One region of the Mesorhizobium sp. NZP2234 genome, then DNA from elsewhere that is predicted to be linked to it. Evidence: riboswitches for the same ligand, from Rfam matches in the RefSeq annotation. Region 1 holds a riboswitch; each other region holds the start of a gene.
What was found. A riboswitch is a leader RNA that binds a small molecule or an ion and turns the genes downstream of it on or off. The one in region 1 is predicted to bind thiamine pyrophosphate.
Positions count from the first base shown of each region.

Region 1 (2,258 bases):
GTTCCAAATCGGACGACTTGGCCCGCCGACCGGACAAGCGCCGGTCGCACGATGGGGCACCGCCGAGTTCGATCTCGCCGATGGCAGGGTCCGCTATCTAACCCATGGCCGCCTGCTCAAACGGCTCTTGAAATTGCGCGCCGCTTTTGCGCGCCCTCAAGTCAGAAGCCGTGTCCTGAAATAGCGTTTCAGCGAGAAAAGCGGCTTGCCGGAGCCCGGTCATTGAGACCGGTTAGACAGGGAGATCGCGGCGCTCGCGCTCCGCGATCTCCCTGGTTGCGATCGAAATTACTTGCCGCAGTTGTTGTCGTTCACCGTCGGTGCGGTTGCGTTGCCGTTGGCATCGCTTTGCGCACCTTGGGGATTGGTCGGGCAGTTCTTGTCCGCATTGGAATTCATGTCGCCCGGGGCGGTGGTGGTGCTGTTGGTCGCCGCCGGATCGACCGTGTTGGGTGACGCCGGCGTGCTGGGGTCCACGGTGATCGACTGGCCGCTGCCGCTCGACCCGTCCGTGCCATTTGCGCTATTGCTTTGCGCCATCGCGGATGTGGCAAGGGCAACGGTGAACGCCGAAGCTGCGAGGATTTTCATGAACATGGTTCTGTCTCCATTTCTGTGAACTCGTCGCGTTGCGACTGGTGGGTCAACCTCGCGGCGTGGCGAAGGTTCCCGATAAATTCGCGCGGGGAGGACCTCCGGCGCCCATCCTGTGATCAGATCTGGTGCAATGCTTTTGGCCCGTTGCGCCGAAAAAACGGCTTCCCCTTCGGTTCGAATGGTGCTTTAAGGCGTCCATCCACAGGGGTGCTCCGTACGGTCGGGGCTGAGACGGGGGCGGCAAGCCCACAGACCCTAGAAGCTGATCTGGGTAATACCAGCGGAGCGAGGCGGGCGATGTTTTCAGGCGCACAGATTTCCCTATATCCCATGGCCGACGATTTCGTCGGCGTCATCCTCGGTGCGCTCGGCGCGCTCGATCCCTACCGGGACAGGCTCAGGATCGAGACCGACGACATGTCGACCTTGCTGGTCGGGCCGCCCGAAGTGTTGTTCCCGGCGCTGCGCGATCTGTTCGTGGCGGCGGCGCGGAGCGGCAAGCATTGCGTGCTGTCGGCGGCCATTTCGCGCGGCTGCCCGGGCGAGCCGGATGATCCGATCTGCCGCTCAGACGCGTTTGGCGGACCTGTCGGGCCGCTTGGCCCACGCAAGGAAGCCGCCATCACCGCGGTGCGCAATGCTGCTGCCACCGGCCAGCCGGCGGCGGCGCAATTCTCACTCTATGTGATGGGCACAGGCGACCACATGGACGAGATCTATGGCTGCATCGATTTCCTGAAGCAGTCCGGCGTCTACGATCGCTCCAAGAACTTCTGCACCAAACTGCGCGGCGACACTGGCGCGATCTTTTCGGCGCTGAACGAGGCCTTCTGCCGCTTCGGGCCGGGGGCCGGCCACGTAACCCTCGACGTCACGGTTTCGGCCAACAGCCCGTCGGCTGTCTAGGCCGGCCGCGCTTCCGCGCGACCCGTCAAAGGTTATGCCCGTGGTCTCATCATCAGTGCCGCGCCCGATCGCGGCTTCCCTTGCCAAGGCTATACCCGCCGTCATCTCGGTCGGGTTGCTGCTCGTTGCGTGGGAGCTCTACGCCACCTATTCCGGCATCAAGCCGACGATCCTGCCCGCGCCGTCACGCGTCTTCGAACAGGCGATGCTCAATCGCGAGGCGCTGGTCGACAACGCTATCCCCACCATCCGCGCCACGCTGATCGGCTTTGCCTGCTCGCTCAGTGCCGCCTTTCTGCTGTCCATGCTGGTCGATTTCTTCCAGCCGCTGCGGCGCGCGCTGTTTCCTGTCTTCATCATCAGCCAGACCTTGCCGCTGGTGGCGATCGCGCCGCTGGTGGTGCTGTGGTTCGGCTTCGGGCTGACCCCGAAGATCATGCTGGTCGCGCTGGTCACCTTCTTTCCCATGCTGGTGGCTCTGGTGCAGGGCTACGAGGCGACCGAGGCAGAGATCGGCCAGATGCTGCGCGCCATGGGGGCAGGGCGCTGGCGCGTCTTCGTGCTGGCGCGGCTGCCTTCGGCGCTGCCCTATTTCTTCGCGGGCCTGCGGATCTCCATCACCTATGCGGTGGTCGGCGCCATCTTCGCCGAATATGCGGGTGCGGCGAAAGGGCTGGGCATCTACATGCTCAACGCCAAGAACAATTTCCGCCCCGACCTGGTGCTGGCCGCCGTCGGTGTCAGCGCCGCGCTGA
Region 1 covers NZ_CP033364.1:3,150,555-3,152,812, forward strand. The annotation lists gene EB230_RS15540 (formyltransferase family protein) at 1-184, shown strand, start outside; gene EB230_RS15545 (hypothetical protein) at 289-597, opposite strand; TPP riboswitch at 791-904, shown strand; gene EB230_RS15550 (YkoF family thiamine/hydroxymethylpyrimidine-binding protein) at 895-1,503, shown strand; gene EB230_RS15555 (ABC transporter permease) at 1,538-2,258, shown strand, end outside.

Region 2 (2,258 bases), 1.7 Mb from region 1:
AGGCGCGGTAGGGATCGTCGGCGGGCCCGAGGCCCGCCTCGACATAGGCGCGCACGGTGGCGAAACCTTCCATGTCGGGCATCTGCGGCAGATAGCGGACCGTCGCCGAGGGTTGGCGGAAGACTTCGCCGTCCTGCGGCTCGATAAGGCCGGCGGCGATCTTCAGCAGCGTCGACTTGCCGGAGCCATTGCGGCCGACCAGCGCGATCTTGTCGCCGGCCGAAGCGGTCAAGGCGGCGCCGTCGAGCAGTGGCGTGCCGCCGAAGGTCAGTTTTATCCCGTCGAGATTGAGAAGAGGCGGGGCCATGTCAGCTTTCGGGCAAGGGATAGGGATGGACGAGCAGCAGCGCGCGGCCATGGCCGAGCGCGATGTCGAGGCGGCCCCCGGTCTCGTCGAACTTGACCTCGTTGGAGATGGTCAGTGATGAGCCGAAGGCCACCTCGACCTGGTTCAGCGGCCATTTGGCTCCGGTGACGGTCAGGCCGGCAAGTTCGGAAAAGCCGAGGATCGAAAATAGCGTGCCGTCGGCATAGTCGAAGCCGGCCTTTCCCAACAGCAGGGGCACGCCTTCCTGGGCGCCGCTGGTCAGCAGCACCTCCGTTCCGGCCTCGGAAAGGCGCAGGGCGAGCGCCAGATGCAGGAAGGCATGGTCGGCGCGCTTGCCGCCAAACGCGCCCGCCAGCACAAGGCGGGTCGCGCCGCGCTCAAGGGCCGCCGCGATCGCCAGTTCTCCGTCGGTCTTGTCTTTTTCCGCCGGGAAGGTCTGGCGGGGCACCGCGGCGAGGTCGGCGGGCAGGTCGGCCGGCACCGAATCGAAATCACCTACCCACAATTCCGGCACAAGGCCGAGCAGCCTGGCGTGGCCGATGCCGGCGTCGGCGGCGATGACGCGTGAGCCCTCGACCTGGCGGTCGAGCCGGGGCGTGCGGATGAGATTGCCGCCAAGCAGGATGGTGAATGTGCTCATATCCGGTGGCCTGTACCAGCCCGGCGGCGGAAACGGAAGGCGGCAAACTCCCACTTGCGCGGTTCCTCGGCCGGGCCTATGTGTCGAAACGCTCTAACGGGGTGCCGGACGCGATCTTTCGCGGACCGGCTGAGAGGCAGTCTCGCCAACCCGCTGAACCTGATCCGGTTTGTACCGGCGGAGGGATTAGACGTTTCGGACAGTCCGACGCCTCAATTCCTTGTCACGCGAACGAAGGAGGCGCCGATGCGCACGCTTTTATACTCTCTTGTCTCAGCCATGGTCGTTGCGTTGTCGGGGCCGGCCTTGGCCAAGGACAAGCTCACCGTCTACACCTATGAAAGCTTTACCGCCGACTGGGGTCCAGGTCCCGTGGTTAAGAAGGAGTTCGAGGCCGAATGCGGCTGCGACGTCGAGTTCGTCTCGGTCGCCGATGGCGTGGCGCTGCTCAACCGCGTCAAGCTCGAAGGGGCGTCGACCAAGGCCGATATCGTGCTTGGCCTCGACACCAATCTCACCGCCGATGCCAAGGCTAGCGGGTTGTTCGCGCCGCATGGCGCGGTAAGCGACGTCAATGTGCCGGGCGGCTGGAGCGACGATACTTTCGTTCCGTTCGACTACGGGTATTTCGCCGTCGTCTACGATACCGAGAAGCTGAAGAGCCCGCCCAAGAGCCTGAAGGACCTGGTCGAAGGCAGTGCCGACGACAAGATCGTCATCCAGGATCCGCGCACCTCGACGCCGGGCCTCGGCCTGTTGTTGTGGGTGAAGTCCGTCTATGGCGACAAGGCGCCGGAGGCCTGGGCCAAGCTCAAGGCCAAGGTGCTGACCGTGACGCCCGGCTGGAGCGAGGCCTATGGCCTGTTCACCAAGGGCGAGGCGCCGATGGTCCTGTCCTATACGACGTCGCCGGCCTACCACATGGTCGCCGAGAATACGCAGCGCTACCAGGCGGCTTCCTTTGAAGAGGGCGAATACCTGCAGATCGAGGTCGCCGGCATCACCACGACCGGGGCCAGGAACCCGCTGGCGGCAAAGTTCATCGCCTTCATGACCGGACCGAAATTCCAGGACGCGATCCCCGAGACCAACTGGATGTTCCCGGCCGGCAAGACCGACAAGCCGCTCAACCCGGCCTTCGACAGGCTTGTCAAGCCGACCAAGACCTTGCTGTTCAGCCCGGAGGAGGTCGCGGCCAACCGCAAGCCCTGGGTCGATGAATGGCTGGCGGTGATGAGCAAATGAACGCGCTCTTCACCCTCCCCCTTGTGAGGAGGGTCGATCCGCGCA
Region 2 covers NZ_CP033364.1:1,470,703-1,472,960, forward strand. The annotation lists gene EB230_RS07155 (ABC-F family ATP-binding cassette domain-containing protein) at 1-307, opposite strand, end outside; gene EB230_RS07160 (thiamine diphosphokinase) at 309-968, opposite strand; TPP riboswitch at 1,056-1,171, shown strand; gene thiB (thiamine ABC transporter substrate binding subunit) at 1,215-2,213, shown strand.
Region 2: linked by a shared signal. The riboswitch ahead of thiB (thiamine ABC transporter substrate binding subunit) and the one ahead of EB230_RS15550 (YkoF family thiamine/hydroxymethylpyrimidine-binding protein) in region 1 are both predicted to bind thiamine pyrophosphate.

Region 3 (2,258 bases), 3.3 Mb from region 1:
TGCTCCTTGGGCGTGACGTAGCAGAGCATGGCGGTGCCGAACCAGCCGATCATCGCAGCGCCGATGCCTGAGGTGATGTGGTCATAGCCCGGCGCAATGTCGGTCGTCAGCGGCCCAAGCGTATAGAAGGGCGCCTCGCCGCAGACAGCGAGCTGCTTGTCCATGTTCTCCTTGATCTTGTGCATCGGCACGTGGCCGGGCCCCTCGATCATCACCTGGCAATCCTTGGCCCAGGCGATCTGCGTCAGCTCGCCGAGCGTTTCCAGCTCGGCGAATTGCGCCGCGTCGTTGGCGTCGGCGATCGAGCCCGGACGAAGGCCGTCGCCGAGAGAAAAGGACACATCATAGGCGCGGCAGATGTCGCAGATTTCGGCGAAATGCTCGTAAAGGAAGCTCTCCCGGTGATGGTGTAGGCACCATTTGGCCATGATCGACCCGCCACGCGAGACGATGCCCGTGACCCGGTCGACAGTCAGCGGGATGTAGTGCAGCCGCACGCCGGCATGGATGGTGAAATAGTCGACGCCCTGTTCGGCCTGTTCGATCAGCGTGTCTCGATACACCTCCCAGGTCAGGTCCTCGGCAATGCCGTTGACCTTTTCGAGCGCCTGATAGAGCGGCACCGTGCCGATCGGCACCGGCGCGTTGCGCACGATCCATTCGCGGATGTTGTGGATGTTGCGGCCGGTCGACAGGTCCATCACCGTGTCGGCGCCCCAGCGGATCGCCCAGACCATCTTTTCGACCTCTTCGGCCATCGAGGAGGTGACTGCCGAGTTGCCGATGTTGGCGTTGATCTTCACCAGGAAATTGCGACCGATGATCATCGGCTCGCTCTCGGGATGATTGATGTTGGCGGGAATGATCGCACGCCCGCGCGCCACCTCGTCGCGGACGAATTCGGGCGTGACGAAGTCGGGGATCGCCGCGCCGAAGGCTTCGCCGTCGCGTTGCAGCTTGCCGCGCAGGACCTCGCGGCCGAGGTTTTCGCGGATGGCGACGAACTCCATCTCAGGCGTGATGATGCCGGCGCGCGCGTAGGCAAGCTGAGTCACCGCCTTGCCGGCCTTGGCCCTGAGCGGCCGGTTGCGAATGGGAAATTCCGGCGTCAGGCGCTCGCCCACCGCGAAACCATTGTCCTCCGGCCGCACGTGGCGACCGTCATAGGCTTCGACATCGCCGCGCGCCGTAATCCATTCATGGCGAAGCCGGGCGAGGCCCTTTTCGATGCTGGTTTCGACAGTCGGGTCGGTATAGGGGCCGGACGGATCATAGACGGTGACGGGCGGCTCGCCGGCCGTTGGATGGACGGAGATTTCGCGCATCGGCACCCTGATCTGCGGGTGGATGGTACCGGGCTTGTGGATCTTCCGCGAGGCGGGCAGTGGTCCCGTCGACACGGCGGGGGTGAGGGCATCCATCTTGAGGCTCCTTTGCTCATGCATTGGAGACCCAGTTCTGTGCCGGAAGGATGAAAAGACGCTTCTGCCGACCTGCCGAAACAGGATCTCGGGCGTGGACTCCCGCAAAGCGCTTGCACCGTCCCTACGCCAGTATGAACTGGATCAGGTTCAACGGGTCACTGCGCCGCGAAAGCCAGCAGTATCTCAGCCCCTTGCCGGGACTCCCCTGGTGAATGCGTCGAATTGAATGGGCCGGCGCTATTTTGTCAAGCGCATTCGTCCCGCAGCGGTGATCGACGATCAAACAAACCCAGCGGAAAAGCATGGTAGTATCGAGAGCAAGTTACGCTCCAGAGGAGCGGTGAAGCGCCCCCAACAAGGCGAGCCCTCATGCGGATTCGGTGCCTTTTCCAGCACGGTGTTTTCGGGGCTTTCCGGAACGACGCTGCTGCCGCCAAGTTGGGTGAGATTGCTATAGATGTCTGTCTTGCTCGTCGTCGGCAATCCTTCGGCTAGACGCCCCGTCTGTTTCCCCAGAGCAGAACATGAAGCTGCGGCAGTACACGCGCCTCGAACCACCTGTCACGGGTCACCTTTTCAACTAGCCATTCCATGCGCCTCATCACACCGGCCATGTCGATGAACGCGTCTTCGTCGCCGGGACGCGGCGGCGTGTGATTGCCGGGCTGCAGATAGACGGGTAATTGCGGGTAGCGCGCCGCGGCGTCTTTGGCATAGGCATAGTCATCATCGTCGAAGACAACGAGCTTGAGCGCCATCTGCGGCTTATCCTGCGCCGCCTCTAAGCAGGCGTCGAACGCGGCCCAATCTGTCGTCATTTCGCTTGAGGGCGGC
Region 3 covers NZ_CP033364.1:6,608,024-6,610,281, reverse strand. The annotation lists gene thiC (phosphomethylpyrimidine synthase ThiC) at 1-1,421, opposite strand, end outside; TPP riboswitch at 1,525-1,641, opposite strand; gene queE (7-carboxy-7-deazaguanine synthase QueE) at 1,916-2,258, opposite strand, start outside.
Region 3: linked by a shared signal. The riboswitch ahead of thiC (phosphomethylpyrimidine synthase ThiC) and the one ahead of EB230_RS15550 (YkoF family thiamine/hydroxymethylpyrimidine-binding protein) in region 1 are both predicted to bind thiamine pyrophosphate.